Regions from separate parts of the Lacticaseibacillus zeae subsp. silagei genome, predicted to be linked through region 2. Evidence: predicted binding sites of a transcription regulator. Region 2 holds the regulator's gene; each other region holds the start of a gene.
The links. Region 2 encodes HrcA, which represses chaperone genes, less so after heat shock. Its sites were predicted from a motif close to TTAGCACTCNNNNNNNNNGAGTGCTAA; they were not measured.
Positions count from the first base shown of each region.

Region 1: clpP (ATP-dependent Clp endopeptidase proteolytic subunit ClpP) is a predicted target of HrcA. The motif match lies at 1,709-1,735, and genes of this name have one in related genera.
Region 3: groES (co-chaperone GroES) is a predicted target of HrcA. The motif match lies at 2,358-2,384, and genes of this name have one in related genera.
Region 4: LACZS1_RS13515 (Hsp20/alpha crystallin family protein) is a predicted target of HrcA. The motif match lies at 2,642-2,668, and genes of this name have one in related genera.

Region 1 is NZ_CP132484.1:931,768-935,985, reverse strand. Features, by position in the region: gene LACZS1_RS04485 (sugar-binding transcriptional regulator) at 1-140, opposite strand, end outside; tRNA gene LACZS1_RS04480 (tRNA-Arg) at 699-770, opposite strand; gene clpP (ATP-dependent Clp endopeptidase proteolytic subunit ClpP) at 1,093-1,683, opposite strand; gene LACZS1_RS04470 (MarR family winged helix-turn-helix transcriptional regulator) at 1,801-2,256, opposite strand; gene whiA (DNA-binding protein WhiA) at 2,557-3,504, opposite strand; gene LACZS1_RS04460 (gluconeogenesis factor YvcK family protein) at 3,509-4,218, opposite strand, start outside.
Region 2 is NZ_CP132484.1:1,605,286-1,609,503, reverse strand. Features, by position in the region: gene dnaK (molecular chaperone DnaK) at 1-1,054, opposite strand, end outside; gene grpE (nucleotide exchange factor GrpE) at 1,085-1,678, opposite strand; gene hrcA (heat-inducible transcriptional repressor HrcA) at 1,746-2,792, opposite strand; gene hemW (radical SAM family heme chaperone HemW) at 2,951-4,096, opposite strand; gene ribF (riboflavin biosynthesis protein RibF) at 4,098-4,218, opposite strand, start outside.
Region 3 is NZ_CP132484.1:2,260,707-2,264,924, reverse strand. Features, by position in the region: gene LACZS1_RS10540 (hypothetical protein) at 1-386, shown strand, start outside; gene LACZS1_RS10535 (LCP family protein) at 476-1,534, opposite strand; gene LACZS1_RS10530 (CPBP family intramembrane glutamic endopeptidase) at 1,615-2,259, opposite strand; gene groES (co-chaperone GroES) at 2,414-2,695, shown strand; gene groL (chaperonin GroEL) at 2,731-4,218, shown strand, end outside.
Region 4 is NZ_CP132484.1:2,920,895-2,925,112, forward strand. Features, by position in the region: gene LACZS1_RS13510 (heavy metal translocating P-type ATPase) at 1-1,435, opposite strand, end outside; gene LACZS1_RS13515 (Hsp20/alpha crystallin family protein) at 2,000-2,440, opposite strand; gene LACZS1_RS13520 (iron-sulfur cluster biosynthesis family protein) at 2,736-3,140, opposite strand; gene LACZS1_RS13525 (S1C family serine protease) at 3,734-4,218, opposite strand, start outside.

The sequences.
Region 1 (4,218 bases), 670 kb from region 2:
GAAATCTTCATTTGTTCGGCTAACGTTCGCCGGCCAACCGGTGCCATCCAGTTAATAAATTGAAGGACCTGATAGCGTTTAGTGACGACGCCCATCAGATCAGGCGCGATCGCTTTGAGCCACGCAAGTTCAGTATGCATAAGGCACGTCCTTCTTTAATGGGTCATTTCACGTCCCTCCGAGTCGTTTGCCGACCCAGCAAGCTGAAAAAAATTAGGAACCCAACGTTTGCTGTTTTCCCTTACCAACAAAACCAATTGTAGCAGGGGTTCCGCTTTATCGCAAGTCTGTTGCCTAAATCGTCTTAAAGTAATCACAAAACCGGTTAAGTTTGAACATCTACTTCAAGAATGGTTCAAATGTTCGGCATTTACCAGTTTTGGCAACCTCGCTGCGGCTTTTTGATATCAGGGGTTTCGGCTTGCTTCTAATGAAATTTTCATGCACTGTATTTCGATCTATTTCAACAGCCTACACACAGCCAGTCATGGGTTCTTTCATCACTGCTTGTTCTGTTTTGAGCATTTTTCAAGCGAAACTGCCATTTGGTGAGGGAACGATTTCATTTGGCGTTTTCTTAGCCTAAAAAGGGCTATGCTGATCAGCGACATTTGCGTCCTACAAACACATTATGGCAAACAAAAAGCCCGCCATAGCGGACTTTTCTATTTTCGGTATTTTCCATATGACTGGAATTCTGCGCAGCCCGGGAGTCGAACCCGGATTTCGAGAACCGGAATCTCACGTGCGATCCATTACACTAACCGCGCAAGTACCTAATTATATTACTCAATCAGGAGGTAATTTGCAAGTCTTTTTATGTAGAGCGTGAGCCGGCGCGGTTAGAAGCCGGAGTGTAAGCGGCCTTGGTCGTGATGGCGCTCCTTGCCATTGCGACCAAGGTCCTTACACGCAGGCTTCTGCGCCGGGGATCGCGTTTCGGAACCGGATTGCCCTTAAGAGCTTATCACTTCAATTCGACGGCAATCTGATGGTCTCCATTTTCTTAAGACTCTTCTTCGACACCTTTTTCCCCCACCAAAATAAAAGCACACCGCTACTACAACAGCGGTGTGCCAATTCGTTTAAACCTTATTTTTGATTATTCTTATTAACCAGAATATCATCAATCAAGCCGTAATCCTTGGCTTCCTGAGCGCTCATATAGTGATCACGTTCAGTATCCTTCTTGATTTGCTCAACTGTCTGGCCTGTTGCATCGGCCAGGATCTGATTCATCTTTTTACGGGTCTTCAAAATTTCTTCGGCCGCAATTTCGATTTCGGTTTGCTGACCTTGGGCACCACCTGAAGGCTGATGGATCAAAATGGTCGAATTCGGCAAAGCAAAGCGCTTGCCTTTCGTGCCACCGGCTAACAGGACAGATGCCATGGATGCAGCCATCCCAATAGCAATGGTCTGAACATCGGACTTGATGAAGTTCATGGTATCAAGCATCGCCAAGCCGCTGGTGATTACACCACCGGGACTGTTGATGTAAAGGTAAATGTCCTTTTCAGAATCCTGTGCATCAAGAAAAAGTAGCTGGGCGATGACCGAGTTTGCCATTTGATCGTTTACTTCACCGGACAACATGATGATCCGGTCTTTTAATAGACGTGAGTAAATGTCGTAAGCGCGTTCGCCACGACTGGTTTGTTCAACGACGGTAGGTACTAGCATGTCCTAACCTCCTGAAAATCGTTTTTTAGCACTCTTTAAAGTACAGTGCTAAGTATACTGCTAAAGTCAAATAAGGTCAAAGATTTTAATCACAATCTTTGACCTTATAAAAATCGTTCAGACTTGTGGGTAGGCGTCGTCAGCGATAGCACTCAGATGCTCATCGACACGCGTTACCTCAGTCTTGATACGATCATATTCAGTTTGCGGCAAATTCATCAATTCCATGCAGGAGCCAACATGTTCAAAAATCTCATCGCGCGCATCCAAAGCCTTTTGCGTCAAGCTAACATCAACGCGACGTTCATCTTCGGTTGACCGTTTGCGGCTGATCCAGCCGTCTTTTTCCAGACGCTTCATTAACGGTGTCAAAGTACCGCTGTCCAACTCAAGTGTTTGGCCCACCTGCTTAACCGACATCGTGCCGTGTTCATATAGCGACAACAACGTAATGTACTGCGGATACGTCAACTTAAACGGCGCTAATGCCTGAGCATAGAAATGATTATATTGTTTCTGTGCCTTGTAAATTGCAAAACAAAGTTGTTCATTTAACGTGATCGGTTTGACCATAGTGCTTCCTCCTAAAACCTAAGCAACAATTGTATCCCGCTGAACGTGACAATTACCGCTTCATCTGGTAATAACATCACTGTAAATCCGAATGTAAACTGACTCATGTTTCTTGTCGTGGCATTCGTCAACCAGTGCACTGCCGGACAGTTTTTAGCATCCTAAAAGTGGCAGCTGGGTCGTTCAAATGCCCACATCAAATAACTTGATGTCGGTTACATTGTACACGATTATCTTGAGGAAACAAAGGCATTATCTTATAAATATGGCTTTTTGCTTATCTTGCAATTATCATAGCTGCTAGGCATCTTCCGGTTGCTGGTAACCCTCGGCAATCTGATTGAGTTTGCGCAACCGATGATTGACGCCTGACTTCGAAATTGTCCCACCCGGAACCATGGCGCCCAACTCCTGTAACGAGACATCCGGATGGGCTAAGCGCAAAACGGCAATTTCGCGCAGTTTGGTTGGCAGGTTATCCAACCCCACATGATCTTTAAGATAGTTGATATTCTCAATTTGTTTCTGGGCCGCATCAATGGTTTTGTTCATATTCGCCGTTTCGCAATTAACGAGACGGTTCACCGAGTTACGCATATCGCGCACAATCCGGACATCTTCGAACTTAAGCATCGCATTCGTCGCCCCGATCACCTGCAGGAAATCCGCGATTTTTTCGGCTTCTTTTAAATAAACAATATAGCCGCTTCGGCGTTCGACAGTGCGCGCATTCAGATTGAAATGATTCATCATTTTCAAAATGCCGGCATTGTGATCGGCATACAACGAATAAATTTCCAGATGATAGCGCGATGTTTCCGGATTATTCACCGATCCGCCGGCTAAAAAAGCGCCGCGCAAGTAGGAACGCATCCGTTGTGGTTCTTCCAAAACCGTTGCCGGGACCGTCGTCGAAATCGCCATCGTCGTCGGATCCAAAATTGACAAGTCCGACAGAATATCATTGACGCCTTCTGTCAGGCGGACAATGTACTGATAATTTTTCTTGAGTTTCATTTTGCGATGAACGACCAAGTTGGCTTCATGCCGATAAACCTGGCGAATCAAACTATAAATTCGCCGAGCAATGGCCGGATTTTCGGTTTGAATGTTTAAGACAAACCGATGGGCCATCAATGTCAGGCTGCCGTTCATCCGGATCAATGCCGACAGCTCTGCCTTCGCATGTTCAGGATGAACCTCGAGTTGGGTCAGTTCTTTTTTCACCATACTGGCAAAGCTTGCCATGCCCTCACCTCCGGATTTTCGCACTCACTTGAAAGGCTAAATTCAAAATTTCCTTAGCCACCTTGTCGCCATCATGGAAGACGCCGCGATCACGCAATTTCAAAAAGTCTTCCGAAATCACGCGACAGCCCATGTCACGCAAACCTTGATAATTATGCTTAACCGGCGTCAGAATCTCATTGTACTTTTGGTGATCGAGATAATTCTCGGGAACCGGCTCGATATTGACGAGCACAGTGTCGACAAAATTCTCACCCATCTGTTCATTCAAGACCCGGACATGGTCGGCATCGGTGAAGTTTTGCGTTTCGCCTTTTTGCGTCATGATGTTAACGATATAAATGACTTCGGCCTTCGTTTTCTTCACAGCGTCACCCAGATTGCCAATCATCAGGTTCGGCAGGATGCTGGTAAACAGACTGCCGGGCCCCAGCACGACCACGTCCGCGTCCATAATGGCATCAATGACTTCATGGACGGCTTTGGGTTCGCCATTAGTCGGATCGGTTTCGGAGACGGAAATATGCTTGATATTCTTACCGGCCGCGGTAATTTCGGATTCACCGGATAGGCTCGTTCCATCTGTGAATTCGGCATTAAGTGTGAGTGGCGTGTTGCTGGCAGGATAAACGTGACCATCCACCTGCATCATTTCACTCAGCTGCTGAACCGCCGGGAAAATACCGCCTTTCATCTCTGACAAAGCCGCAATGA
Region 2 (4,218 bases):
CACCACCTTGGATAGCAGCACCCAAAGCAACAGCTTCATCAGGGTTGATGCTGTGATCTGGGTCTTTGCCGGTCCATTCTTTAACGGCTTCCTGAACCGCCGGAATTCGTGTAGAACCACCGTTCAAGATAACCTTGTCGATGTCAGCGTTAGTCAACTTAGCATCCTTCAACGCATTTTCAACCGGTTGCTTGGTCTTGGCAACCAAGTCAGCGGTCATTTCGTCAAACTGAGCACGCGTCAAAGTGCGTTCCAAGTGCAACGGTCCATTAGGGCCAGCAGAGATAAATGGTAGACTGATCTGGGTCTGGGTAACCCCAGATAGATCTTTCTTGGCCTTTTCAGCAGCATCCTTTAAACGTTGCATGGCCATCTTGTCCTTAGACAGGTCGATGTTGTTGTCCTTCTTGAATTCGGAAACCAACCAGTTGATGATCTTGTTATCAAAATCATCCCCGCCCAAATGGGTATCGCCATTGGTTGACAGAACTTCAAAGACGCCATCACCTAATTGCAGAATGGAAACATCAAACGTCCCACCGCCAAGGTCATAAACCAGAATCTTTTCATCTTTATCGCCTTTGTCCAAACCATAGGCCAGTGCGGAGGCCGTTGGTTCGTTGATGATCCGCTGTACATTTAAGCCGGCAATCTTTCCGGCATCCTTGGTAGCCTGACGCTGGCTATCGTTAAAGTAAGCTGGCACGGTAATAACCGCATCTTTAACCGGTTCGCCCAGATAGTCTTCAGAAAACTTCTTGATGTATTGCAGAATCATCGCAGAAATTTCCTGAGGTGTATATTCCTTGTCGCCAACCTTAACCTTATAGTTGGCTTCGCCCATGTGGCGTTTGATCGAAACAATCGTATCCGGATTGGTAATCGCCTGACGCTTAGCAACTTCGCCGACTTGAATTTCACCATCTTTAAACGCAACAACAGACGGTGTGGTCCGATTGCCTTCAGGATTTGTAATGATCTTTGGCTGATTGCCTTCCAAAACCGCAACAGCTGAGTTGGTGGTTCCTAAGTCAATACCAATAACTTTACTCATATTGTTATACCTTCTTTATTTTCAGTTTAATTATTTAGCAACAACGACCATAGCAGGGCGTAAAACCCGATCTTTGAGATAATACCCTTTTTGCAGGACCTGCGCGACAGTATCAGCTGCGTGTTTGTCATCAGCCGCGACTGTTTGTACGGCCTGTTGGGTATTCGGATCGAATTTTTCACCGGTACCATCAATAGCAGTGATGCCGTTTTCCTTCAAAGCACGCTCCAAATGGTCATAAACCATTTGGACACCCTTTTTCAGTGAAGCAGCACTATCACCTTTGGCCTCGGTTGCAAGCGCACGTTCAAGATTATCGACAACGGGCAAAATCGCCTTTGCCAACTTTTGGCCGTCGTACTTCAGCATCTTCTGTTGCTCTTTTTCGAACCGATGATTCATGTTTTGAATCTCCGCGGCTGCCCGCAGATATTTATCTTCAAATTCATCACGTTCTTTCTTCAACTGTTCACCGTCATGTTGGCTGGTTTTCAGTTGATCATTGAGATCAGCGATGCTTTCTTTCAGAATTTCTTCTTTAAGCGAAGATCCTGACGTTTCAGCAGGTTGCTTTGCCTGTTTGGCGGTATCTGCCGCGGTTTGCTTTGCTTTTTTCTCTGCCATGGTATCCTCCCTTTAAACCATATTTGCCAGTCGTCATGAAGCAACACTAACAAATATTTTTTAATATTCATTGATCAAAGTTGGCATAATAATCTGTCAACCGTTTTGCCAGCTCTTCACGGAAAACATCCAGCAGTCCGATCATTTTCGAATAAGGCATCTGCGTCGGTCCTAGCAAGGCGATCATTCCAGTGCCGTGGTCACCAACATCGTAGCTAGCGGTGATTAAACTGAGGTTGGCCAAATCAATTGGCTTAAGCTCTGGCCCCAAACGTACTTGAACTGGCGTTTGACGAATCGGTCCGCCAAGCAGTTCCGTCAGATCACCGTGATCAGCGTCAATCAATGACATAATCTTTTTCAGTTCATGGATATCGGAATCGCCTAGGTAATCCATCAAATTCAACCGCCCGCCAACGTAAAAGCGCTCGGACGCAGCTGATTTCAAAACGTTACCGAAAATATCCAAGAAGCCTTCAGGACTGGTTAGATACTGCATTAACATCGAAGGCACATCGGTTTTCAGCCGTTGTGCAACTTGAATTAATGGCAGTCCAACGAGTTGATCATTGACAATTCGAATCGCCTTTTCAAGCTCATCGGATGAGATGTTTTGCGATACGGTAAAGACCTGGTTTTCAATGTTACCGTTATTCGTGACCAAAATCGCCATGACCTGGTGATTGCCTAATGGAACAAGGCGAAAACCTGTCAGCTTGATATTGGTTACTTCAGGTCCCAAGCTAATGGCCGTGTAACTCGTCAGATTGGACAAAATTTGCGCACTTTGCGCGACAATCTCATCCATCTTATTGTATCGCTGGCTAAATGCCTGCTTGATAGTCGCCAGTTCTTGATGCGAAACACGCACCGGTTCAACAAGGTGATCGAGATAATAACGATAGCCTTGGGTTGACGGTACGCGCCCGGAACTGCTGTGGGTCTTGGTGATCAAACCGGCATCTTCTAGCGACGCCATATCATTACGGATTGTGGCGGAACTGACATGAATGGGCAGCTCGCGCATCAATCGCTTTGAACCAACCGGCTCTCCGCTTTCAGTAAACAGGCGGATGATTTCTTTTAAGACGAGCACTTGCCGTTTCGTCAACATTTTCTCACCTCACCTTTAGCACTCGTTTCACACGAGTGCTAATACACTGAATAATATACCAAGCACCGTTAGCAAAGTCAAGGCGACATTGCTAAAATCTTCAGTGTTTTCGGTGTTTCTAGCCAGTGGCGGCCATTTTTTCAAGAAAAAAGAGCCGTTTAAATAAGCGGCTCGTCAAGCAAAAACTGTTGAAAGACTTCGTTGCCTAAAAACTTGCCCTTGTTAGTCAGCCGGATGAAGCCATCATCGCGCTGTAACAAGCCTTGGCTTTCCAACTCAGGTACGGTCTCGCCATAAACGGCATCAACGGTCAGATGATAGCGCTGATAGAAGCGTTTTTCACTTACGCCACGCATGGTTCGCAAACCAAGAAACATTTCTTCTTCAATTTGTTCGGACACCGGAACCAAATGATGGGCCAAAACCGGTAAATGATCGGTGCGAAGCGGCGTTAGGTACTGTTTGATCGGGCCATAATTGTGATACCGATCGCGACCAAGATAACCAAACGCACCAGCTCCGAAGCCAAAATATTTGTCATTTTGCCAGTAAAGCAGGTTGTGTTGGCATTGGTAGCCATCCTTGGCAAAATTGCTGATTTCATATTGATGTCTGCCATGTGCTTCCATCAAATCAATCGCGTCCTGATACATGTCGGCTTCGACATCCTGCGTTGGCAAGCGCAATTTGCCTTGGCGCATCAGGTTATAAAAAATAGTTTTCCGCTCGAGAATCAGTGAATACGTCGAATAGTGCGGCAAGTCTAAATCGAGGGCTTTTTGTAGACTATTTAAAAAGTCGTCCCGGCTTTGATCAGGCAATCGGAAAATCAAATCAATCGACAAATTATCAAAGCCGACTTTTCTGGCATTGGCAATCGCGGCATACACATCCTTGGCGCGATGAATCCGCCCGATCCGTTTGAGAACATCATCATTAAAAGACTGGACCCCGATCGAAAGCCGATTAACGCCATAGTCATGTAAAACCTGCAACTTATCGGTCGTCAGCAAATCATTGGGATTCGCCTCAAACGTGAATTCACCAGAATCGAAGTGTAAAATGTCGTGAATACCCTGACAAAGTTTCGCCAACTGTTTAGGCGTCAGAGTTGTAGGTGTCCCGCCGCCGACATACACCGTTTCGATTTTCTCATCAGGGTGCTCGGACATGACCATCCGCATTTCCTTAAGCAGCATCGCAACATAGTCATCAACCGGCTGACCTTCAATGAAGACTTTATTGAAATCACAGTAGTAACAAATATGTTCGCAAAATGGAATATGAATATATGCGCCAGCCATTTTAACCCTTCCTCGCGAAATACTGACGGACCGCCGCTTCATCTTTCTTTAACTGGATAATCAAACCTTCTGCATTGGCAAATTTCACTTCGCCGCGTAGATAATGGTACCAACGAACCTGA
Region 3 (4,218 bases), 660 kb from region 2:
GCGGGTGGCTTGGTGCCAGTGCGATTCAACGGTTCATGGTTTATAACGCTATGAACCACCGTTCTTATTGGTCACTTTTACCGCGTGGCGATCAGTTATTCCTGCTCTTGTTTATACTGGCGTTAACGATTAGCGTGGCTGGGTACTGGCTCACCCGCTGGCTATTTGACCGGATTTCACTGGAAAACGAGGGCGACATCCTATTGTTGCCAAAACTCCGCTGGGTCATTTTTGTCTATACTTTGATTGTTGTCCCTTACAATTTTGGTGATTGGCTGTTACAAAATGAATTGTTGTCCTACAGTGTCTCCATTATCGGTGTTCTCGCGCTCGGCCTCTGGTGGCTGCATCGTGAGCGCGTGCAAGAACGGCTGATGGTTCGATAGCGCTGAGCAGGCAGAAGCAGATTTTTACGCCACTAAAAAAACCGCCGCCGACGTCATAAGTCGGCAGGCGGTTTTTACTTGCAAGGAGGTTAACGATCATACGGTGTGAAGATAATGTAATTCTGATCGGTCGTTGCCTTGAAATCAAACTGGGTGTTCTTGGCATTTTGTTTGGTTTCTTCGTTGCTGATGGTTTCGGTTTGCAGGCCCAGTGCTTTGCGCAGCTTATCGGAAACCCGCTGCATTTCGGCATCTGAGGCAATTTGATAAGCACCGTCGCCGACCCATGCATTAACCCCTTTGAGATGATCGTTTGTGATGGTTTTGGCAGCGCCGCGATAGTTCATGAAAATGCTTTGCATATCGGCAAAACTCAGATTAGTGGCAATGTTTTTGGAAATCGTATCCATGAGTTTAGTGAAGTTACCGAGCGATCCGACAGAAACGGCTTTTTTCAAAATTGCTTTGATGACTTGTTGCTGGCGCTTTTGCCGGCCATAGTCGCCTTCCGGATCAGCGTGGCGCATCCGTGAGTAGGCAAGTGCCATGTTGCCATTTAAATGCATGCGGCCCTTTTTGAATTTCTGGTTGCCAGTGTATGGATCCTGGAATGAAAATGGAACATCAACGTCAATCCCACCGACCGCATTGACGACTTTTTCCAGCGCGCCCATGTTGATCGTCAGATAATAAGAAATCGGCACATTCACAAGTTTAGAGACTGTGTTGATGGCCATATCAGAACCGCCGACATTGTATGCAGCGTTGATTTTCTGCATATTGAACTCTTTGGTGCCAATCAATTCAGCAGCCGTATCGCGGGGAATGCTGACCATGGTGGTTTTGTTGGTCTTCGGATTGACGACGGCCACAATCATGGTATCGGAGTTGCCCTTTTCAACGCGTCCTTCAGCACCGGTGTCGACCCCGAGCAGGAGTACTGCAAATGGCTTCTTTTGGGCGATGTCCGTACTGACGTGTTTGGTGGCATGGTATGTATTATCGATGGCATATTTTGCCTGGCTATAGAGGCGCAGGGCATAGGCGCCAACCGTAAACAGGCCGACAATGACGATTAAGCCGATGAGGCGTCCCCAGCGAAAACGTTTAGGCGGTTGACGGTGGCGGTGATTTGAACGGGTCTCCATTTTTGAACGGCTCCTTTATAAAAACATTATTTCCATTATAGAAGATTGAATGCGCCAGCGAGATTAATATTCGATTACGTTTACAGCGCGTGGGCAATGTAATATAGCCAGACCACCCATAGTGCACCGACATGGGCGATGATGGCAGTGCTGATGGCGCCGGTGTGACGGTAATCATAGGCCAGAACCAATCCGACCAAGGTCGCGCTGAGCCAGTGGCCGCCTGGTTGAGTCACGGCAAATAACAGACTGGCGATCAAAGCGCCACCGAAAACGCCAGTGACATTAACCAGATTACCGAACAATACTTTACGAAAAGCCAGCTCCTCCAGAACGGGAATGGCGAGGCCGATTGCCAAAAAGTACCAGGGATTGGTGGTCATACTGGAAAGCTGCTGATGAATCTGGCTATTAGTTTGCGGCATTTTAAAAAGGAACATTTCAAGCCATGAGCCGACTAACTGAGCAGCCAAGACGCCGGCAATGCCGATGACACCCCAGAAAACGCGCTGTTGTGGTGCGAGGACGCCAGGGGCTTCAACCGCGTTGGCAATGACCAGTTGCCGTTCGCTATACGCCGCAGCAATCATTGCGATGACACTGATTAAGGTCACAATACCAAGGCTGAGCCGCCCAACCGGCATGAATTGGAAAATCAAAAGGTTAGCGATAAACGTGACGAGGTAAGCACCGACAACGGAAAAGGCATGTTTTTGCAGTGACATATAGGGGACTCCTTTGAAAAAATATCTGAAATTAGTATAACATTCCCGGGTTTTGGGGTTGCATTCACCCGGAAAACTCGTTATAGTTACTTTTGTAGTTAGCACTTAGACATAGCGAGTGCTAAATCAAAAAATGTAATGTGGAGGGATTGCCTTGTTAAAACCATTAGGAGATCGCGTGATTGTCGAGGTCGTTGAAGAAGAGGAACAGACTGTTGGCGGCATTGTCTTAGCCAATAATGCCAAGCAAAAGCCGCAAACCGGCAAAGTTGTCGCAGTAGGTGAAGGCGCCTTGACACCGGAAGGCAAGCGTCTGCCAATGGCTGTCAAAGTTGGTGATACTGTATTATACGACAAATACGCCGGCTCTGAAGTAAAGTATGAAGGTCAAGACTACCTCGTACTGCACGAAAAAGACATTATGGCAATTGCGTAAAAAATAATCGATCAATTTTGAGGTGAATAAAAACAATGGCAAAAGAAATTAAATTCTCTGAGGATGCACGTACCGCAATGCTGCGTGGCGTGGATCAGTTAGCAAACACGGTAAAAACAACTTTAGGACCAAAAGGCCGTAACGTTGTTTTGGATAAGAGCTATGGCGCACCGGAAATCACCAACGACGGTGTTACGATCGCCAAGTCAATTGACTTAGAAGACCATTACGAAAACATGGGCGCTAAGTTGGTAGCGGAAGTTGCATCCAAGACAAACGATATCGCCGGTGATGGTACCACAACCGCAACGGTTCTGGCACAAAGCATCATTCGTGAAGGTATGAAGAACGTAACTGCCGGTGCTAACCCAGTTGGCATTCGGACTGGTATCGAAAAGGCGACCAAGGCAGCGGTTGATGAACTGCACAAGATCAGCCACAAGGTTAACGGCAAGAAGGAAATCGCCCAGGTTGCTTCGGTTTCATCTTCCAATGAAGAAGTCGGCAATCTGATTGCGGACGCCATGGAAAAAGTTGGCCATGATGGTGTTATTACCATCGAAGAAAGCAAAGGGATCGACACTGAACTTTCCGTTGTTGAAGGGATGCAGTTTGATCGCGGCTATCTGAGTCAATACATGGTAACCGACAATGATAAAATGGAAGCTGATCTGGACGATCCATATATCCTGATTACCGATAAGAAGATTTCCAACATCCAGGACATTCTTCCACTATTACAAGAAATCGTTCAACAAGGTAAGGCACTGTTAATCATTGCTGACGATGTTGCCGGCGAAGCATTGCCAACCCTGGTTCTTAACAAGATTCGTGGTACCTTCAATGTTGTTGCAGTTAAGGCGCCTGGCTTTGGCGATCGGCGCAAGGCACAACTGGAAGACATTGCAACCTTGACCGGTGGCACCGTGATCAGTTCCGATCTTGGCTTGGATCTGAAGGATACCAAGATTGAACAATTAGGCCGCGCAGGCAAGGTTACCGTTACCAAGGACAACACCACGATTGTTGATGGTGCAGGTTCCAAGGATGCCATTGCTGAACGGGTTAACATTATCAAGAAGCAAATTGATGACACAACAAGCGACTTCGATCGTGAGAAGTTGCAAGAACGTCTGGCTAAGTTAGCCGGCGGGGTTGCGGTTGTCAAGGTCGGTGCTGCAACCGAAACCGAATTGAAGGAACGTAAGTATCGGATCGAAGATGCTTTGAACGCGACCCGTGCTGCCGTTGAAGAAGGTTACGTTGCCGGCGGTGGTACTGCCTTGGTTGACGTCATCCCTGCAGTCGCTGCTTTGAAAGAAGAAGGCGACGTTCAGACCGGGATCAACATTGTTCTGCGTGCCCTTGAAGAACCTGTTCGCCAGATTGCCGAAAACGCTGGCCGCGAAGGTTCTGTCATCGTTGAACAATTGAAGAAGGAAAAGCAGGGCATTGGTTACAATGCTTCAACCGGTGAATGGGAAGACATGGCTAAGTCAGGTATCATCGACCCAACCAAGGTT
Region 4 (4,218 bases), 1.3 Mb from region 2:
TTTTTGGCAACTTGTCCAAAACTTCAATTTTTTGTTGTGGCAACTGTTCTGCATAAACCTGGTCAATGCCGACTTCTTCAGCGACTTTATCGGCAATCGACTGCTGGTCACCGGAAATCATGATCAAGTTAGCATCATTCAATTCGTGCAGCTTGGACATTGTTTCCTTTGCTTCTGGCCGAATCTGGTCAGAGAAGGTAATGGCACCGGCGTATTTACCGTCAACGTTGACATAAACCGCCGTCGTATTGATCGTATCCGTTGTCCCGGCAAACTCTGCTTTACCGACCTTAACCTTGTGACCATCAACCGTCGCATTCACCCCGAAACTGGTAGCTTCGGAAACATCGGTTGCTGGCAGACGATCAGCCACCGGCACAGCGTCGGTCAAGGACCGTGCCAAAATGTGGGTTGACTGACCTTCTGCACTAGCCGCCAAATTCAACAATTCATCTTGTGAAAAACCTGCTTGTGGCAAGATCGCCGCCACTTTTAAAATACCGCGCGTCACCGTACCGGTTTTATCAAAAGCAAACGTCCGGGCATCGCTTAGCTTTTCAAGCGTGGTGCCTGACTTGACGATAATCCCGTTACGACTGTTGCGACTCATGCCGGAGACCATCGCAATCGGTGCCGCCAAAATCAGCGGACATGGCGAAGCAACAACCAGCACTTGGGCAAACCGAACCGGATCGCCTGACAAGTACCAGCCCAGACCGGCAATCACATAAGCGATCAACGTGAACGGTACCGCATAGCGATCGGCCATCCGAACAAAATGCGCCGGCCGTGCTTCTGATTCCTTAACTAATTTGATAATTCCTTGATACTGACTATCTTCGGCCCGTTGGGTAACTTTAACGGTTAATGCAGCATCACCGTTGATTGTCCCGGACATGATATCAGTACCTGCGTTTTTGGCAACTGGTTTAGACTCACCGGTTAAACTGGCTTCATCGACCAAACTCTCGCCTGCCAAAACCGTACCATCGACTGGAACAACTTCCCGCGGCTTAACCAAAATCGTTTCACCGACTTGGACCGCATCAACATCAACATCTTCAACGTGACCATCAACCATGCGATGAGCCGTTGTCGGCGCATTTTCCAATAATTGTTTCAATTCGCTGCTGGCTTTTGTCGCAGCAAAATCTTCCAACGCATCGCCACCGGTTAACATGAGCAACACAATCATCGATGCCCAATATTGCCCGACTGCCAACGTTGCGACAACTGCCGTAATGGCTAATAAGTCCACCCCAAAGTTACCGGACCGAATTGTTTTCACCATGCCCCCGAACATAATCAAGGCGATAATCGACCCCATCACCGTGATTAGCCCCTGAGCAATCAATGGCTGTTTTAATACGAACGCAAAGACCAGCGCAACGGCACTTACAGCGAGCACCATCATTAACTGCCAGTTCTTCTTCATTGTTGCCACTCCCTTTTCCTAAGTACCTTAATTATAACCATTACAATCTGAAAAAGCAATCTTTTTTAGAACGAATATAATCTGGCTCGGAAAATGTTTTTCATGCAACGTTCAATTCAGTTTGGACTAACTTACTGGAAAGATCCGCGTTAAAACCGCGTCCTATTGCTGTTTTAACGGCAATGATGAACATGGTTTATTTTTTGGCATCCCTACTATTTAACTTCCATTATACGCCTTTGCAGGTGAAAGATTCGCGGATTTAAGCTTATTTGTGCGTCAATTTCACATGGGATTGGGAATGATTTGAAAGAATCCGCTGCCAAGATGGTCGCTGAATCTTACGCCTGCCGCTTCTGTTTGCTATAACGCGCTCCCCGGCGCAGGGGTCGGAGTGTAAGGACCTCAGTCGCAATGGCCTAAGTTCGGGCCATTACGCCTGAGGCCACTTACACTCCGACCCCTAAGCGCGCCGGCTCGCGCTCACACCAAAAAAAGGCTCCCACCGATTTTTTCGATGGGAACCTTTGGTGTGAATCGTGTTGCTAGGCAAACAGATCCGAATTAGTCAATCGTGATCTGATGGTTGCCTTCCTGATCACCTGTCAACTTAGGCAGATCAATCGTCAAGACACCATCAGTGACTTTAGCGCTGATCTTACCCTCATCAACATTTGGCAACCGATAGCTGCGGCTCATCCGACCATAGCTGCGTTCAGACATCAGCATGTTGCCTTCGTTGTCTGAATGATCGGCTTGCTCTTCATGCTTAACCGCAACACTCAGAACGCCATGATCGTAACTCAGATTAATGTTTGGCTTCTCGATACCGGGAACATCCACCTTCACAACATATGACTTGTCATTTTCCTGAATATCCGTTTTCAGCAGGCGACTGCTATCACCACCACGACTCGGCGTGAAGCTGTCAAAAATATGCCGCCCTAAATCATTGAAGAATGGATCATCCAACCAATCATTGCGCCGCATAAGATCATTAGCCATCATCGAAAACTTCCTTTCTTAGTAAAGGTGAGCGCGAGCCAGCGCGGTTAGAAGCCGAAGTATAAGCGGCCTTGGGCGTGATGGCCCGGTCTTGGCCATTGCGACCAAGGTCCTTATACGCAGGCTTCTGCGCTGGCGAACGCGTTATGGACATTGACATCATTACTGTTCCCTTAGAACACCTAAAGTATAACACAAAAATTAGCACTCGTCATGTCCGAGTGCTAATTTTGTTCTTCTAACCTTTGCTAACTCACAGTTTCTGCTCTTGGTACTCGCAACAACGATTCGCTATTTAGCAAATCTTGCCGCCCAAAGATTTCATTTCTTCACGCCGCTTGTCATCGGTTTGCGGTTTTGCCGTCACGTGGTTCAGCGTTACCGCGCCGTCCAAAATGCCGCTATCATCGCGCAAGGCTAACGAAGCATTCTTGAAATCAAGTGTTAGCCCGCTGCCGAAATAATCCGTCTCCGGATCACCGGTCGTTAAGTTGAAACCGGCGTCGTTTTCTAGCGGCAGTGCATAATCCTGATCGTCCGTATCCGTCACGACAATTTGGTACTTATTGCCAATGGCACAGGAACCGCCTAATTTGGAATACTTACTCGAACCATCATCCAATGCCAGGAACAAATGTTGATCCTTGGCAACATGGTTGTTCAAATAAGTCACAGCAGCTGGTTTGATCGTGATCTTCATGTTGGACCATCCTTTCAAATACATTGTGCACAACTTATTTACCATCTTTATCGTAGCCAGTTTGTCACCCAAAGTCAAATTCGGAGTTTTTCGCAATCAACAACAGGTTGTCCACACGGGTTATCCACATGTGCGCAACTTGACACCCAAAATATAGTATGAAGAACTGAAATTGACACCAAATAGACGATTCGAAAAATTCAAGTAAAAAATTTTTCGAACGCAGTCATCCACAGTTTTTAATCGTTCGATTTCACAAACTTCAGCGCACCAATCCCGCTCCCACGGCTGGGAACAAACGTTTTGTCACAAGTCAAAAAAGTTTATCCACAAGTTATCCCCAGATCGGTGGACAACTTAATCACACCCGAAAATCTTAGTTATGAACAGTATCCACAGAGTTATCCACAGGTTGACAGGCACTTTTACCAAAAAGTTACCCACTCTTGACAAAACTTTTTCTTGAACTTTTCCACAGGTTATTCGCTAAACTTTCGTTAAAATTTGGGGAAACCGCTTCCGACTAACTACGCAAATGAGTCGAAAAAATCCCCGATCAAGAACCGAACATTCTCAATCGGGGATTTTCTAATTTAATTCTTTAAATCGCTGGTCGTCTGAGTCAACTTAAATGAAACGGTTTGTTGCTGACCTTCGCGATACACGGTGAGCTTAATCGTATCGCCAACCTTGTGTTTATACAGTTGCGTGTGTAACTCAGCTGTGTTGGTAACATTGACGCCATCCAGTGCGGTAATGACATCATACTTCTTCATCCCTGCCGTCTTGGCGCTGCTGCCACTGGTAAAGCCGGCAACCACGACGCCACCGGTGATGCTAGATGGCAGTTTCAAGACTGACTTTTGCTGCGTGGCTGAAACGGTGGATAAGTCGCGAACCTCGACGCCAAGCGCCGGCCGAACGACTTTGCCGTTTTGCACTAGCTGGTTGATGATCGAAACCACTTCGTCACTTGGAATCGCGAAGCCCATGCCTTCGATCGTGGCACTGTCGGAACTGCTGCTGGAACTGCCGGATAGCTTCATCGAGTTAATCCCAACGACCTGGCCGGCTAAGT